3 regions of the Streptomyces sp. NPDC057743 genome follow, and region 1 is predicted to be linked to each of the others. Evidence: riboswitches for the same ligand, from Rfam matches in the RefSeq annotation. Region 1 holds a riboswitch; each other region holds the start of a gene.
What was found. Region 1 has a riboswitch for cobalamin ahead of ACFVFQ_RS02300 (cobalamin biosynthesis protein). Riboswitches for the same ligand answer to the same signal wherever they lie in the genome.

Region 1 (4,832 bases):
TACCTGGGCGGCTGGCGGATCATCCGCACCATGGGCAAGGGCATCACCGACATCCAGCCGCCGCAGGGCTTCGCCGCCCAGACCGGCGCCGCGGCCACCATCCTGGCCTCCTCCCACCTCGGCTTCGCGCTCTCCACCACCCAGGTCTGCTCCGGCTCCGTGATGGGCTCCGGGCTCGGCCGCAAGGGCGGCGTGGTGCGCTGGTCCACGGCCGGCCGGATGGTCGTGGCCTGGGGGCTGACCCTGCCGGCCGCCGGCCTGGTCTCCGCCGGCGCCGCGTTCCTCGCCGACCAGGGCACCTGGGGCATCACGACGGTGACCGTCCTGGCGCTGGCGATCTGCGGCGGCATCTGGGCCGCCTCCCGGCGCAAGCCGATCGACCACACCAACGTCAACGAGGGTCCGGCGGTGGAGCCGGCGGGCGTCGTCACCACCGCGCTCCAGACCGTCTCGCCGCCCCCGGCGGGCACCCTCGCCCCGGCGGCCTCCGAGGCGGACGCGCTCGCCGTGCCCTCGCAGCGGGACGCCGCCGCCCCCGCCCAGCCCGCGACGGCCTCCTCCTGACCGCCCGGCCGCAGCAACCGAACTGACCCAAGGACCAAAGGACTACGCAATGCACATCGACTGGGCGGCTCTCGGCCAGGTCTTCGGCGTCACGCTCGCGGTGACGGTGGGAATCGTGGGCCTGTTCACCGTCGGCATCGTGGGCACCTCCCGTAAGCCGGCCGCGGACGGCGACGCGGCGGCGGCCTCCACGGCACCGGGCGCGGGGGCACGCGCCGGGGCGCTGGCGGCGTTCGCACTCTGCGCGGTGGCGGTGGCGTACGGGATCTATCTGATCGTCGCCGCCTGACAGTTGGCCGGCCGCGGGCCGGTAGCAGTGGACGGGGCGTCCGGAGGGCGCGGCACCAGCCGCGGCCGCCGGGCGCCCCGTTGGCGTGGGGTGCGGTAGACCGGTAGACCGGCCAAGCCGGCGGGCTGCCGGGCCGTCGGCCGTCGCGAAGGCCCGTTCCGCCGGGCGGCGTTCGGGGCGGGCGGCGCGCGGGTTTGCAGGAGGGGCGCGGTGGGGTGGCGGGTGGGCGCCGGCGGCTGCCCTGTGGTCTTGGACACAGGACAGCCGGTGGGGCTGCGTCGCAGGTCAAGGGCGAGTTGACGGGCGTCGCGGGGCGTGGTGGACTGCCGGGGCCAATCGGCGACAGCAGAGGAAGTCCGGTGCGAATCCGGCGCGGTCCCGCCACTGTCACCGGGGAGCGCTCCTCCGACGAGGGCCACGGCCCGTACGCCACGTACGGGCGGGAAGGCCGGGGGTCGCGCCGATCCGGGAGCCAGGAGACTCTGGTCGCCGTCGCGTCGAGCCAGGGCGAGGACCCTGAGTGAGGACATACCACCATGCCTGGCTGCCCATCGAGAGCCTCATCGCCCGCTGCCGCAGGGCCCGTTCGGTGTCTGACGGCGGCCTGATCCGGTGCGCGGCGAACACGCGACATACGCGTGCGGCGCGGCCCTCGGCTTCCTCGGTGACCTGATCGCGGCGGATCCGCGGCGCGGCCATCCGGTGGCCGCGTTCGGCCGGGCCGCGGGCGCCCTCGAACGTCGACTGTGGCGCGACCACCGTGGTTACGGGGCGGCGCACGCGGTGGTGTGCGCGGGTGGCGCGGCCGCCGGCGCCGCGCTGTTGGCGCGCGCCGTGCGCCACCGTCCGGGCGCCCGGGCCGCGTTGACCGCGGCCGCGGTGTGGGCGGTGCTGGGCGGCACCTCGTTGGGCCGGGAGGCGCGCGCCGTGGGCGGTGCGCTGGACGTCGGTGATCTGGACGTGGCGCGGGAGCGGTTGCCGCATCTGTGTGGGCGCGACCCGCAGGCGTTGGACGGGCCGCAGATGGCCCGTGCGGTGGTGGAGTCGGTCGCCGAGAACACCTCGGACGCGGTGGTGGGCGCCCTGGTGTGGGGCGCGCTGGGCGGGGTGCCCGGACTGGTGGCGTTCCGTGCGGTGAACACCCTGGACGCGATGGTGGGTCACAAGTCGCCGCGCTACCGGCGGTTCGGCTGGGCCGCGGCCCGGCTCGACGACCTCGCCGGCTGGCCCGGCTCCCGGCTGACCGCGGCGCTGACGGTCCTCGCCGGACCGGATCGGCGCGGTGCGCTGCGGGCCTGGCGGGCGGACGGCGGGGCCCATCCGAGCCCCAACGCGGGCCCGGTGGAAGCCTCGTTCGCCGGTGCGCTGGGCGTCCGGCTGGGCGGCACGCTGGCGTACGGCGGACGGGTGGAGCACCGGCCGGTGCTCAACGGCGGGGCGCGGCCCCCGAAGGTCTCCGACGTGGAGCGGGCGGTGCGGCTCTCCCGGCGGGTGAGCGCGTTGGCGCTGGGTGTGACGGTGGCGGGACGGCTGGCGGCGGATGCCGTGCGGCGCCGCCGGGTGAACGGGAGGGTGCCCCGGTGAACGGGCGCGGGAAGACGGCCGGTGGGCTGCTGGTGGCCGGGACGACGTCCGACGCCGGCAAGAGCGTGGTGACGGCCGGCATCTGCCGCTGGTTGGTGCGGCAGGGCGTCAAGGTGGCGCCGTTCAAGGCGCAGAACATGTCGCTGAATTCGTTCGTGACCCGACAGGGCGCGGAGATCGGCCGGGCGCAGGCGATGCAGGCGGCCGCGGCCCGGGTGGAGCCGACCGCGCTGATGAACCCGGTGCTGCTCAAGCCGGGCAGCGACCGCAGCAGCCAGGTGGTGCTGTTGGGCAAGCCGGTGGGCGAGTTGAGCGCGCGTGGCTACCACGCGGGCCGGCAGGAGCAGTTGCTCGGCACCGTGACCGACTGTCTGGCGGAGCTGCGGCGCACCCATGACGCGGTGATCTGCGAGGGCGCGGGCAGCCCCGCCGAGATCAATCTGCGCCGCACCGACCTGGTCAACATGGGCCTGGCCCGGGCGGCGCGGATCCCGGTCGTGGTGGTCGGCGACATCGACCGCGGCGGGGTCTTCGCGTCGTTCTTCGGGACCATCGCGCTGCTGTCCAAGGAGGACCAGGCGCTGGTCGCCGGCTATCTCGTCAACAAGTTCCGGGGCGATGTGACGCTGCTGGAGCCGGGGTTGGAGATGCTGCGCGGGCTGACCGGGCGGGCGACCTACGGCGTGCTGCCGTTCGCGCACGGGCTGGGCATCGACGAGGAGGACGGCCTGCGCGTCTCGCTGCGCGGGGCCGTGCGGGAGTCGGTGGTGGCGCCGCCGGCGGGCGAGGACGTCCTGCGGGTCGCGGTCCCCGCGGTGCCGCTGATGTCCAACTTCACGGACGTGGACGCGCTGGCCGCCGAACCGGGCGTGGTGGTGCGGTTCGTGGACCGGCCCGAGGAACTGGTCGACGCGGACCTGGTGGTGCTGCCGGGAACCCGCGGGACGGTCCGGGCGCTGGCGTGGCTGCGCGAGCGCGGGCTGGCCGACGCGGTGGCCCGGCGGGCCGCCGAGGGCCGTCCGGTGCTGGGCATCTGCGGCGGCTACCAGATGCTCGGCGAGCGCATCGAGGACGACGTCGAGTCGCGGGCCGGGGCGGTCGACGGGCTGGGGCTGCTGCCGGTCCGGGTCCGTTTCGCGGTGGAGAAGACCCTCGCACGGCCGTCCGGCGTGGCGCTCAGCGAGCCGGTGGAGGGCTACGAGATCCACCACGGGGTGGCCCAAGTCCTGGGCGGGGACGCGGCGTTCATGTCCGACGGTCAGGGGAGGGACCTGGACGGCTGCCGGGTGGGCGCCGTGTGGGGCACGCACTGGCACGGCTCCCTGGAGAGCGACGGTTTCCGGCGGGCGTTCCTGCGGGAGGTGGCGCGGGCGGCCGGTCGGCGCTTCGTGCCGGCGCCGGACACCCGCTTCGGCGCGCTGCGCGAGGAGCAGTTGGACCGGCTGGGCGACCTGATCGAGGAGCACGCGGACACCGGGGCGCTGCTGCGGCTGATCGAGGAAGGGGTGCCGGAGGGGCTGCCGTTCGTGCCTCCGGGGGCGCCATGAGCTGGGGGCACACGGGGCGGGAACGGCGGGGAACACTTCAGGAGCGCAGCCGGCGAGGCGGAGGACTTAAGGCATGACAACGACGCAGAACCCGACCCGGCAGTACCCGTTCACCGCGGTCGTCGGCATGGACGACATGCGGCTGGGGCTCCTGCTGAACGCCATCTCGCCGGCCATCGGCGGGGTGTTGGTGCGGGGCGAGAAGGGCACCGCGAAGTCGACGATGGTGCGCGGGCTGGCGGAGCTGATGCCGGCGGTGGACGTGGTCGCCGGCTGCCGGTTCTCCTGTGCGCCGGCCGCACCGGACCCGGGCTGCCCCGACGGGCCGCACGGCGCGGCCGACGCCGCCGAGCGGCCGACGCGGATGGTCGAGCTGCCGGTCGGCGCCTCCGAGGACCGCCTGGTCGGCGCGCTGGACATCGAGCGGGCGCTGTCGGAGGGCGTGAAGGCGTTCGAGCCGGGCCTGTTGGCGGACGCCCACCGCGGCGTGCTCTACGTCGACGAGGTCAACCTCCTCCATGACCACCTGGTGGACCTCTTGTTGGACGCCGCCGCCATGGGCGCCTCCTACGTGGAGCGCGAGGGCGTCTCCGTGCGGCACGCCGCCCGCTTCCTGCTCGTCGGGACGATGAACCCCGAAGAGGGCGAGCTGCGGCCGCAGTTGCTGGACCGGTTCGGGCTGACCGTGGAGGTCGCCGCGTCCCGGGACCCGGAGCAGCGGGTCGAGGTGGTCCGCCGCCGGCTGGCGTACGACGACGACCCGGCGGGCTTCGCTGCGCGCTGGGCGGCCGAGGAGCTGCGCTTGCGCGAACGGATTGCACACGCGCGGGAGTTGCTGCCGTCGGTGA
Region 2 (4,832 bases), on a different contig from region 1:
TACCCACTGGCCCCCGCCGACGGGAAGGGCGACGGCCTGCCCCGCACCGCCAACGGGATGGGCCGCTCCCAACTGGGCGCCGAGATCATCCCGTTGTCCGGCCCGGCCCCCTGGTACGAGCGCCCGCAGAACATCGACGTGCTCCAGCCGGGAGACCTGGTCTTCTTCAAGATGGACCACCACACCGGCAACCGCCTGGACCACGTCGGCCTGTACCTGGGACCCGACACCGAGGGCCACAAGGTCTTCCTCTCCAGCCGCAAGGAGGTCAACGGCCCGACCATCGGCGACAAGGGCGGCGTGTCCCGGCTCGACGGCAACGGCTTCTACGCCCAGCTCCTGCGCAACGCCAAACGCCTGTGAGGCATGGGGCGTTGGGGCCGGCCCCTACGGGGCAGCGCGCTAGCTGATGGAGTGCGGGGACAGCGCCGTGAACCAGAGCAGGACGACGGTGGCGACGCCCATGATCGGGGTCAGTATCTCCGTCTCCACCTTGTTGCCGCTGTGCTTGATGAGGACGATCTCGTAGCGCGTCTTCAGCGGCCACAGCCACGGCGCGCCCATCTTCGTGATGGAGTCGCCGAGCAGGTGTGCCAGGCAGCCGAGCCCGATGGCGTACGGCAGCCAACCGGGCGCCGACGGGATGAACTTGGCGATGACCCCGGTCCCTATTCCGGCCATGGCGACGATCGTCGCCCAGGCGGAGAAGCCGTGGCCGGGCGGGCAGAGGTTGAGCGCGCGCACGGCGAGGGCCAGCAGGAAGAAGGTCATGCCCAGGGTGAAGGGCCGGCCCAGGTACGTCACGCCGGCCCAGCTGCCGACGGTCATCAGCACCACGAAGAACAGCGAGTGGGTGGCATGGCGGTGCCCGCCGGAGATCCAGGCCACGAACCGGCACAGGATCTTGGACACCGGGCCGAGGAAGTTGGCGATGGTGCCGTCGTGGTGGTCCAGGTCGGGCAGCAGCGCGGCGCCGGCGCACAGCACGGTGCCCATCAGGATCTCCTGGGGCATCAGGTGGGTGTGCATCAGCAGCGGGGGCAGGAACGGCGTGGTGCCCGCGAAGAGCAGCGCGCCGCTCACCGCATGCGAATGACCCATCATGGTGCGTCGTCCTCCCCGTATGTGGCGCGTCGTTGACGCGCCCTCAGCCACGGCGGAGACGGTACCAGCGCGATCACGGCGGTGGCGCCACGGGGCGGCGAGGCGCGACCGCGGGCGTTACCCGGCCCCGCCCCCTTCCAATCCCACCGGGCACTTGTCCCATCTCACCATCCGCATACTGGACGACGTCCGGCGTGCCGCGGCCCCGCCCCGTAGGGTGACCGGTGCAGCTGGTTCGCCCCGTCCGCCAGACGGGAGGCGTCGCAAGAGGGAACCCGGTGGGAATCCGGGACTGCCCCGCAGCGGTGAGCGGGAACGACCGCCGTCATACGCACTGGACCCACCCGGGCCTGGGAAGCGACGGCCACTAGGAGCCTCGGCACGACACGAGGCGCGCCCGCGAGTCCGAAGACCTGCCAACTGCCCGCGTACGGACGACCCGTGCGCGGAGTCCCGGTGACCTTCGAGGGCGGGTCGGGAGCGCTCCGGACACCGTCCGGGGCGCAGGCACCAGCCGGTGCCCGTGTCGCGCGCCATGCCATGCGCCGCGCCATACGGGTCGCCGCATCCGGTGCGTACCGTCACCCTTCGCGCGCTCGTCCCCGTCCCCGGGATCTCAGGGATTCATCTCGCGAAGGAGATCTCCGTGACCACCAAGTCCGCAGCCGCGGCAGCACGGGCCACCGTGTACGGCTACCCGCGCCAGGGCCGGCGCCGGGAGCTGAAGAAGGCCATCGAGGGCTACTGGAAGGGCAAGGTCACCGCGGACGCGCTGCGCGCCACTGCCGCGGAACTGCGCCGCACCACCTGGCAGGAGCTGGCCGACGCCGGCATCGACGAGGTCCCGACCGGCGACTTCTCGTACTACGACCACGTCCTGGACGCCAGCGTCATGGTCGGTGCGATCCCCGAGCGCCACCGCGCGGCCGTCGCCGCCGACCCGCTGGACGGCTACTTCGCCATGGCCCGCGGCGCCCAGGACGCCGCGCCCCTGGAGATGACCAAGTGGTTCGACACCAACTACCACTACCTCGTCCCCGAGTTGGGACCGGACACCGTCTTCTCGGCCGACTCCACCAAGCAGGTCACGGAATTCGGGGAGGCGCTCGCCCTGGGCCTGACCGCCCGGCCGGTCCTGGTCGGCCCGGTCAGCTACCTCCTGCTCGCCAAGCCCGCCCCCGGCGTGGCCGACGGCTTCGACCCGCTCACCCTCCTCGACCGGCTGCTGCCGGTGTACGCCGAGGTCCTCGCGGACCTGCGCGCGGCGGGCGCGCAGTGGGTGCAGCTCGATGAGCCCGCCCTCGTCCAGGACCGCACGCCGGCCCAACTGGACGCCGCGGAGCGCGCGTTCCGCTCCCTGGGTACCCTCGCCGACCGGCCCAAGCTGCTTGTCGCCTCGTACTTCGACCGGCTCGGCGACGCCCTCCCGGTGCTGGCCAAGACCCCCGTCGACGGGCTCGCGCTGGACTTCACGGAGGCGGCCGCCGGCAACCTCGACGCCCTCGCCGCCGTCGGCGGACTGCCCGGCAAGCGCCTGGTCGCCGGCGTCGTCAACGGCCGCAACATCTGGGTCAACGACCTGGAGCGGTCGCTGTCCGTGCTGGGCACGCTGCTGGGGCTGGCCGACCGGGTCGACGTGGCGGCCTCCTGCTCCCTGCTGCACGTCCCGCTCGACGCGTCGCTGGAGCGGGACATCGCGCCACAGATCCGGCGCTGGCTCGCCTTCGCCCGCCAGAAGACCGCCGAGCTGGTCACCCTCACCAGGGGCCTGACCCGCGGCACCGACGCCATCGCCAGCGAACTGGCCGCCAACCGCGCCGACCTGGCGTCCCGGGCCAGCTCCCCGATCACCCACGACCGGGCGGTGCGGGGCCGTACCGCGGCGGTCACCGAGGCCGACGCGCGCCGCTCCCAGCCGTACCCGGAGCGGGCCGCCGCCCAGCGCGCCCACCTCGGCCTGCCGCTGCTGCCGACCACCACCATCGGCTCCTTCCCGCAGACCGGCGAACTGCGGGCCGCCCGCGCCGACCTGCGCGCCGGCCGGATCGACACCGCCGGCTACGAGGAGCGCATCAAGACCGAGATCCACGAGGTCATCTCCTTCCAGGAGAAGACCGGCCTGGACGTCCTGGTGCACGGCGAGCCCGAACGCAACGACATGGTCCAGCACTTCGCCGAGCAGCTCACCGGCTACCTCGCCACCCGGCACGGCTGGGTCCAGTCCTACGGCACCCGCTACGTCCGCCCGCCGATCCTGGCCGGCGACATCTCCCGTCCCGAGCCCATGACGGTCCGTTGGACGACCTTTGCCCAGTCGCTCACCGAGCGCCCGGTCAAGGGCATGCTCACCGGCCCGGTCACCATGCTCGCCTGGTCCTTCGTCCGCGACGACCAGCCGCTCGGCGAGACCGCGCGCCAGGTCGCCCTCGCCCTGCGCGACGAGGTGCGCGATCTGGAGGCGGCCGGCACCTCCGTCATCCAGGTCGACGAGCCCGCGCTGCGCGAGACCCTGCCGCTGCGCACCGCCGACCGCCCCGCGTATCTGGCCTGGGCCACCGAGGCGTTCCGCCTCACCACCGCCGGGGTGCGTCCCGACACCCAGATCCACACCCACATGTGCTACGCCGAGTTCGGCGACATCGTGCAGGCCATCGACGACCTCGACGCCGACGTCATCAGCCTGGAGGCGACCCGCTCCCACATGCAGGTCGCCCGCGAACTCGCCGCCCACGGCTACCCGCGCGAGGCCGGCCCCGGGGTGTACGACATCCACTCGCCCCGGGTGCCGAGCGCGGAAGAGGCGGCGGACCTGCTCCGCATCGGCCTACGGGCCATCCCCGCCGAACGCCTCTGGGTCAACCCCGACTGCGGCCTGAAGACCCGCGACTGGCCGGAGGTCCGCGCCTCCCTCGAACACCTCGTCACCGCGGCCCGGACGGTACGCGCCGAGCTGTAGCCCGCACCCGCCGAAGGACGCGGAACGGCGCGCCCGCCCCGGCACTGGCCGGGGCGGGCGCGCTCCCACCGGACGTCATCTCGCCCCCCTGAGGGGGAAGTTGGTGCCGATCGGGAGTGACCGTGCGTGGGGCGGTCGGTCAGGAAGTGGGGCCGCTCCAGTAGGCGTCGTCCCACTCCATCGCGTCCGGCGTGAACTCGACCTCCATCCGGTCGGCCGCGTCCGCCGGCAGCGAGAAGGCGTACTTGCCCACGACCTCCTTGCCGGGCAGGACGTACCCGGTGATGACCTTCTGCCGCCCGCTCCCGTCGATCACCAGCTCCGCCGACGCACCCTTCGCGTCGTTGACGTCGGGCAGCCCGGTCTCGACGGAGATCCGCTTGCTGCTGGTGTTGACCACGGTGACGGTGACCTGGACGGCCTTGTTCCCCTTGGCGTGCCCGTGGGCGAACGCGTCCGGCTCGAACGGCTCGGGCTTGGCGACCGTGACCTTCAGCCCGTTCTCGAAGGTGTACGACTCGCCGAAGGACAGATGCCGGGCCTTCTCCTCGGCGGCCGCCGACTCCTCGGCCGCCTTCTTCTCGACCCGCTGCTCGGTCTTGACCTCCTTGGTGCGCGTACGGGCGTCATCAACCAGCACGACGGTGAACACCGCGCCCGCCACCGCCGCGAGGACGCCGATGATGCCCAGGACGAGGCCGGCGACCGCCATGCCCTTGTTGGTCGCCCGGCCGGCGCGCGCCTGGCTCAGCCCGACGCCCCCGAAGATCAC
Region 3 (4,832 bases), on a different contig from region 1:
GGATCGCCGAGGGTGCACAACACCTCGTTGTCCGCGGGCAGTCGCTTGCGGGTCACGCCGCTGGCCACCATGGTGGCGTCGCACAGGATCGGCGCACCGGCGCGCAGCGCGGCCCGGGCACTGGCCACGACGCCCGGGGTGAAGGCCAGATCGCGGACGAGATCGACCATGCCGCAGGCGTGGATCATGCGGACCGCGACCCGGCTGACGTCGGCGGGCAGTTCGGACAGGTCCGCCTCGGCGCGGATGGTGGCGAAGGACTGGCGGTAGATGGCCGCCCCGTCCTTTTCGTAGTCGAACGCGGTCACTGGAGCCTCGGGGTCGTGGGTTGTGGGGTGGAAGGGGGGTGTGGGGAGTCGGAGGGGGGTGCCAAGTCCCGTGATTCCGGGGTGGGTTCGGCCCCTTCGTGGGAAGCCGGGCCCGGCGGAGGTGTTTCACGTGAAACGGCGCCCTGCCGGGGCGTTTCACGTGAAACATCCTGTGGGGCAGGGGAGTTGGGGTGCACGGCGGTGGTGCGGTAGCCGTCGGGCGTCGCCAGGACGTCGGTCCAGGCGCCGTGCGGATGGCCGCAGCGCCGTGCGCAGCCCGACCAGTGGACGGGCGGGCCGACGGGCGGGGCGGGGGCGTCCGCCGGGACGGGCCGGCCCTCGGCGAGGGCGGCCGATGCGTCGCTTCGCACGTCCGTCAGGGACTTGGCGCAGCCGGGGAGGCCGGTGCAGGCGGTGACCCCGCGCCACGGGGAGGCCGGGTCGGTGACCAGACCGGCGGCGGCGAGCTCGCCCAGCCGTCCCTCCGCCGCGTCCGCCGGCAGGCCGGGGACGACGATGCCGCGCCAGGGCGTGAGGCGCAGCGCGCCGGAGCCGTCCACCGCGGCGACCTCGGCCAACAGCCGCCACTGGGCCGCGGTCAGCCGGCCGAGCGGCGCCAGGACCACCAGGGCGCGGCGGCCGTCCGGGCCCTCGACCGGGCCGGGGACGGTGGCATCGGCGTACGGCACCGTCGGCCGCGGGCCGGGCGTCTTCGCGTGCGCGACGGGCTCGGCGGGCTCGGCGGGCTCGGCGGGCTCGGCGGTGATGCCCGCGGCACGCAGCGCGCCGCGCACGTCATGGGCGGTGAGCGGTCGCGTGGCGGGGAGTTCGGTGACCCGCCAGGCGCCGCTGCCGCTCTCCGCCGCGACGGCCAGGAAGGTTTCGGCGGCGATCAGCGCCGCCCGCGGGACGTCGTCCGGCGCGATCCGCAGCGCCGCCGGGTCCGCGCCGACGCGGAGCAGCGCCCCGTACCCGGACGCCGCCCCCGGCGCGAACGCGGTGCCCGCCGGGGCCCGTCGGCCGGATTCTGCGAGCAAGGTCACATCGCCGCCGAGCCCCGCCACATCGCCCCGCCCGTCGTCCAGGACGAACAGAAAACGGCCCGAAAGGGCCGTCGCCGGCTCGCTCGCGCACAGCAGCGCATCCAGGCTCCGGGCCCACAACCGCACGTCGGAAGGGGTGTGGTGGTCCAGCCCGGCCAGCGGCGAGGCCAGCACGTTGCGGATCCGCTCATGACGTACCGACGGCAGCAGTCCGGCGTCGGCGAGGAGGGCGGCCAGGCGGCCGCCGCACCCGTCGGGCAGGCCGCGGAGTTCGACGTTGCCGCGGGAGGTGAGCGAGAGGTGCCCGTCGCCGAGGCGCTCTGCGGCGTACGCCAGCGCGCGGGCCTGCGATGCCGTCAAGTCCCCTGCCGGCAACCGGACTCGGGCCAGTTCGCCGTCGGCTGCGGAGTGCAGCCGCAGCGCTCCCGGGCAGGCGTCACCGCGGTCCCGCACGGGCGGTCCGGCCCGGTCGGGGCGTCGAGAGGGGGAGGGCGGCATGGCGGCGAGCATACCTACGCGTCGGATCCCGGAACCGTGGCGAGGGGGGCGCACGGGCGGCCCGTCCAGGCGCGCTCCCGCGGCTCGGCCGCAGCCCTTACTATGCAGGTCGGCGGGTCGGCTGACCCGCCGGACGCCAGCGACGGCGCCAAGGGAGGAAGCCCGGTGAGAATCCGGCGCGGTCCCGCCACTGTGAACCCGGCCACCGCCGGGTGAGCCAGGAACTCCCGCCGTCCATACGACCACCCGGGGCGTGGAATCCCCGAGGAAGGGCTGCGCCGTGATCCTGCTGCTGTCGACCTCCGACACCGATCTGCTCAGTGCCCGCGCGGCCACGGGACCCGTGCCGTACCGGCTCGCCAACCCCGCCCGCCTCGACGTCGCCGACCTCCCGGGACTGTTGGAGGGCGCGGACCTCGTCGTCGTCCGCCTGCTCGGCGGCATCCGCGCCTGGGAGGACGGCCTGGACGTGCTGCTGGCCGCGGACCAGCACCGCCCGGTCGTCGTCCTCACCGGCGAACAGGCCCCCGACGCCCAGCTGATGGAGGCGTCCACGGTCCCGGTCGGCATCGCTGCCGAGGCGCACGCCTACCTCGCGCACGGCGGTCCGGCCAACCTCGACCAACTGGCCCGGTTCCTCAGCGACACCGTGCTGCTCACCGGACACGGCTTCGAGCCGCCCGCGGCCGCGCCGTCCTGGGGCCCGCTGGAGCGCCCCGCCTCGGAGGCGACCGGCCCGACGGTGGCCGTGCTCTACTACCGCGCCCACCACATGAGCGGCAACACCCGCTTCGTCCACGACCTCTGCGACCGGATCGAGGAGGCCGGCGGCCGCCCGATGCCGCTCTTCGTCGCCTCGTTGCGCGCCCCCGAGCCGGAGTTGATCGAGGAGCTGCGCGCGGCCGACGCCCTGGTCACCACCGTCCTGGCGGCCGGCGGCACCAAGCCCGCCGGGGCGTCCGCGGGCGGCGACGACGAGTCCTGGGACGCCGGCGCGCTGGCCGCCCTGGACGTGCCGATCCTCCAGGCGCTCTGCCTGACCGGGTCGCGGGCCGACTGGGAGGCGAACGACGAGGGGCTCTCGCCGCTCGACGCCGCCTCGCAGATCGCGGTGCCCGAGTTCGACGGGCGGCTGATCACCGTGCCGTTCTCGTTCAAGGAGATCGACGAGGACGGCCTCCCGGTCTACGCCGCCGACCCTGAACGGGCCGCCCGGGTCGCCGGGATCGCCGTCCGGCACGCCCGGTTGCGGCACATCCCGGCCGCCGAGAAGCGGCTGGCGCTGGTGCTGTCGGCGTACCCCACCAAGCACTCCCGGATCGGCAACGCGGTCGGCCTGGACACCCCGGCCAGCGCCGTCGAGCTGCTGCGCCGCCTGGGGGCCGAGGGCTACGACTTCGGCACCGAGCCGGTCCCGGGGCTCGCGTCCGGCGACGGCGACGAGCTGATCTACGCCCTCATCGAGGCCGGCGGCCACGACCAGGAGTGGCTGACCGAGGAGCAGTTGGCCCGCAACCCGGTCCGGATACCGGCCGCCGACTACCGCCGCTGGTACGCCACGCTGCCGCAGGAGCTCCGGGACTCCGTGGAGGAGCACTGGGGCCCGCCGCCCGGCGAGATGTTCGTCGACCGCAGCCGGAACCCGGAGGGCGACATCGTGCTGGCCGCCCTGCGCCGCGGCAATCTGCTGATCCTCATCCAGCCGCCGCGCGGCTTCGGCGAGAACCCGATCGCGATCTACCACGACCCCGATCTGCCGCCCTCCCACCACTACTTGGCGGCCTACCGCTGGATCGCCACGCCCGCCGCCGACGGCGGCTTCGGCGCCGACGCCATGGTCCACCTCGGCAAGCACGGCAACCTGGAGTGGCTGCCCGGCAAGAACGCCGGCCTGTCCGCCGCCTGCGGCCCGGACGCGGCCCTCGGCGACCTGCCGCTGATCTACCCGTTCCTGGTCAACGACCCGGGCGAGGGCACCCAGGCCAAGCGCCGGGTGCACGCCACCCTCGTCGACCACCTCGTCCCGCCGATGGCCCGCGCCGACTCCTACGGCGACATCGCGCGCCTGGAGCAACTGCTCGACGAGTACGCCGCGATCTCCTCGATGGACCCGGCCAAGCTGCCCGCCATCCGCGCGCAGATCTGGACGCTGATCCAGGCCGCCAAGTTGGACCACGACCTGGGCCTGGAGGAGCGCCCGGAGGACGACGGGTTCGACGACTTCCTGCTGCACGTCGACGGCTGGCTCTGCGAGGTCAAGGACGCGCAGATCCGCGACGGGCTGCACGTGCTGGGCGCCGCCCCGGCCGGCGAGGCCCGGGTCAACCTCGTCCTGGCGATCCTGCGCGCCCGGCAGATCTGGGGCGGCACCTCCGCGCTGCCCGGGCTCCGCGAGGCGCTCGGGCTGGACGAGTCGGCCGCCACCCGGACCGCGGCCGACGACGCCGAGGCCGTCGCCCGCGGCCTGGTCCAGGCCATGGAGGACGCCGACTGGGAGCCGGCCGCGGCCTCCCGGGTCGCCGAGGGCCACCCGGAGGCGGTCGCCGCGATCCTCGACTTCGCCGCCCGGGAGGTCGTCCCGCGACTGGCCGCCACCACCGCCGAACTCGATCACGCGGTGCACGCGTTGAACGGCGGCTTCGTCCCGGCCGGCCCGTCCGGCTCGCCGCTGCGCGGCCTGGTCAACGTCCTGCCGACCGGCCGCAACTTCTACTCCGTCGACCCCAAGGCCGTGCCCTCGCGGCTCGCCTGGGAGACCGGACAGGCGCTCGCCGACTCGCTGTTGGCCCGCTACCGCGACGACAACGGCGACTGGCCGCAGTCCGTGGGCCTGTCCCTGTGGGGCACCAGCGCGATGCGGACCTCCGGCGACGACGTCGCCGAGGCGCTGGCGCTGCTCGGCGTCCGCCCCGTGTGGGACGACGCCTCGCGCCGGGTCACCGGCCTGGAGGCCATCGAGCTCGACGAGCTCGGCCGCCCCCGC

Region 2: linked by a shared signal. The riboswitch ahead of metE (5-methyltetrahydropteroyltriglutamate--homocysteine S-methyltransferase) and the one ahead of ACFVFQ_RS02300 (cobalamin biosynthesis protein) in region 1 are both predicted to bind cobalamin.
Region 3: linked by a shared signal. The riboswitch ahead of cobN (cobaltochelatase subunit CobN) and the one ahead of ACFVFQ_RS02300 (cobalamin biosynthesis protein) in region 1 are both predicted to bind cobalamin.

What each region holds. Positions count from the first base shown of each region.
Region 1 is NZ_JBHVJX010000002.1:53,973-58,804, forward strand. Features, by position in the region: gene ACFVFQ_RS02290 (anion permease) at 1-564, shown strand, start outside; gene ACFVFQ_RS02295 (hypothetical protein) at 614-853, shown strand; cobalamin riboswitch at 1,201-1,336, shown strand; gene ACFVFQ_RS02300 (cobalamin biosynthesis protein) at 1,466-2,437, shown strand; gene ACFVFQ_RS02305 (cobyric acid synthase) at 2,434-3,984, shown strand; gene ACFVFQ_RS02310 (putative cobaltochelatase) at 4,058-4,832, shown strand, end outside.
Region 2 is NZ_JBHVJX010000018.1:94,847-99,678, reverse strand. Features, by position in the region: gene ACFVFQ_RS21835 (NlpC/P60 family protein) at 1-363, shown strand, start outside; gene ACFVFQ_RS21830 (metal-dependent hydrolase) at 403-1,104, opposite strand; cobalamin riboswitch at 1,319-1,540, shown strand; gene metE (5-methyltetrahydropteroyltriglutamate--homocysteine S-methyltransferase) at 1,751-4,060, shown strand; gene ACFVFQ_RS21820 (DUF4190 domain-containing protein) at 4,200-4,832, opposite strand, start outside.
Region 3 is NZ_JBHVJX010000004.1:283,111-287,942, reverse strand. Features, by position in the region: gene ACFVFQ_RS06615 (precorrin-8X methylmutase) at 1-308, opposite strand, end outside; gene cobG (precorrin-3B synthase) at 305-1,861, opposite strand; cobalamin riboswitch at 1,945-2,097, shown strand; gene cobN (cobaltochelatase subunit CobN) at 2,130-4,832, shown strand, end outside.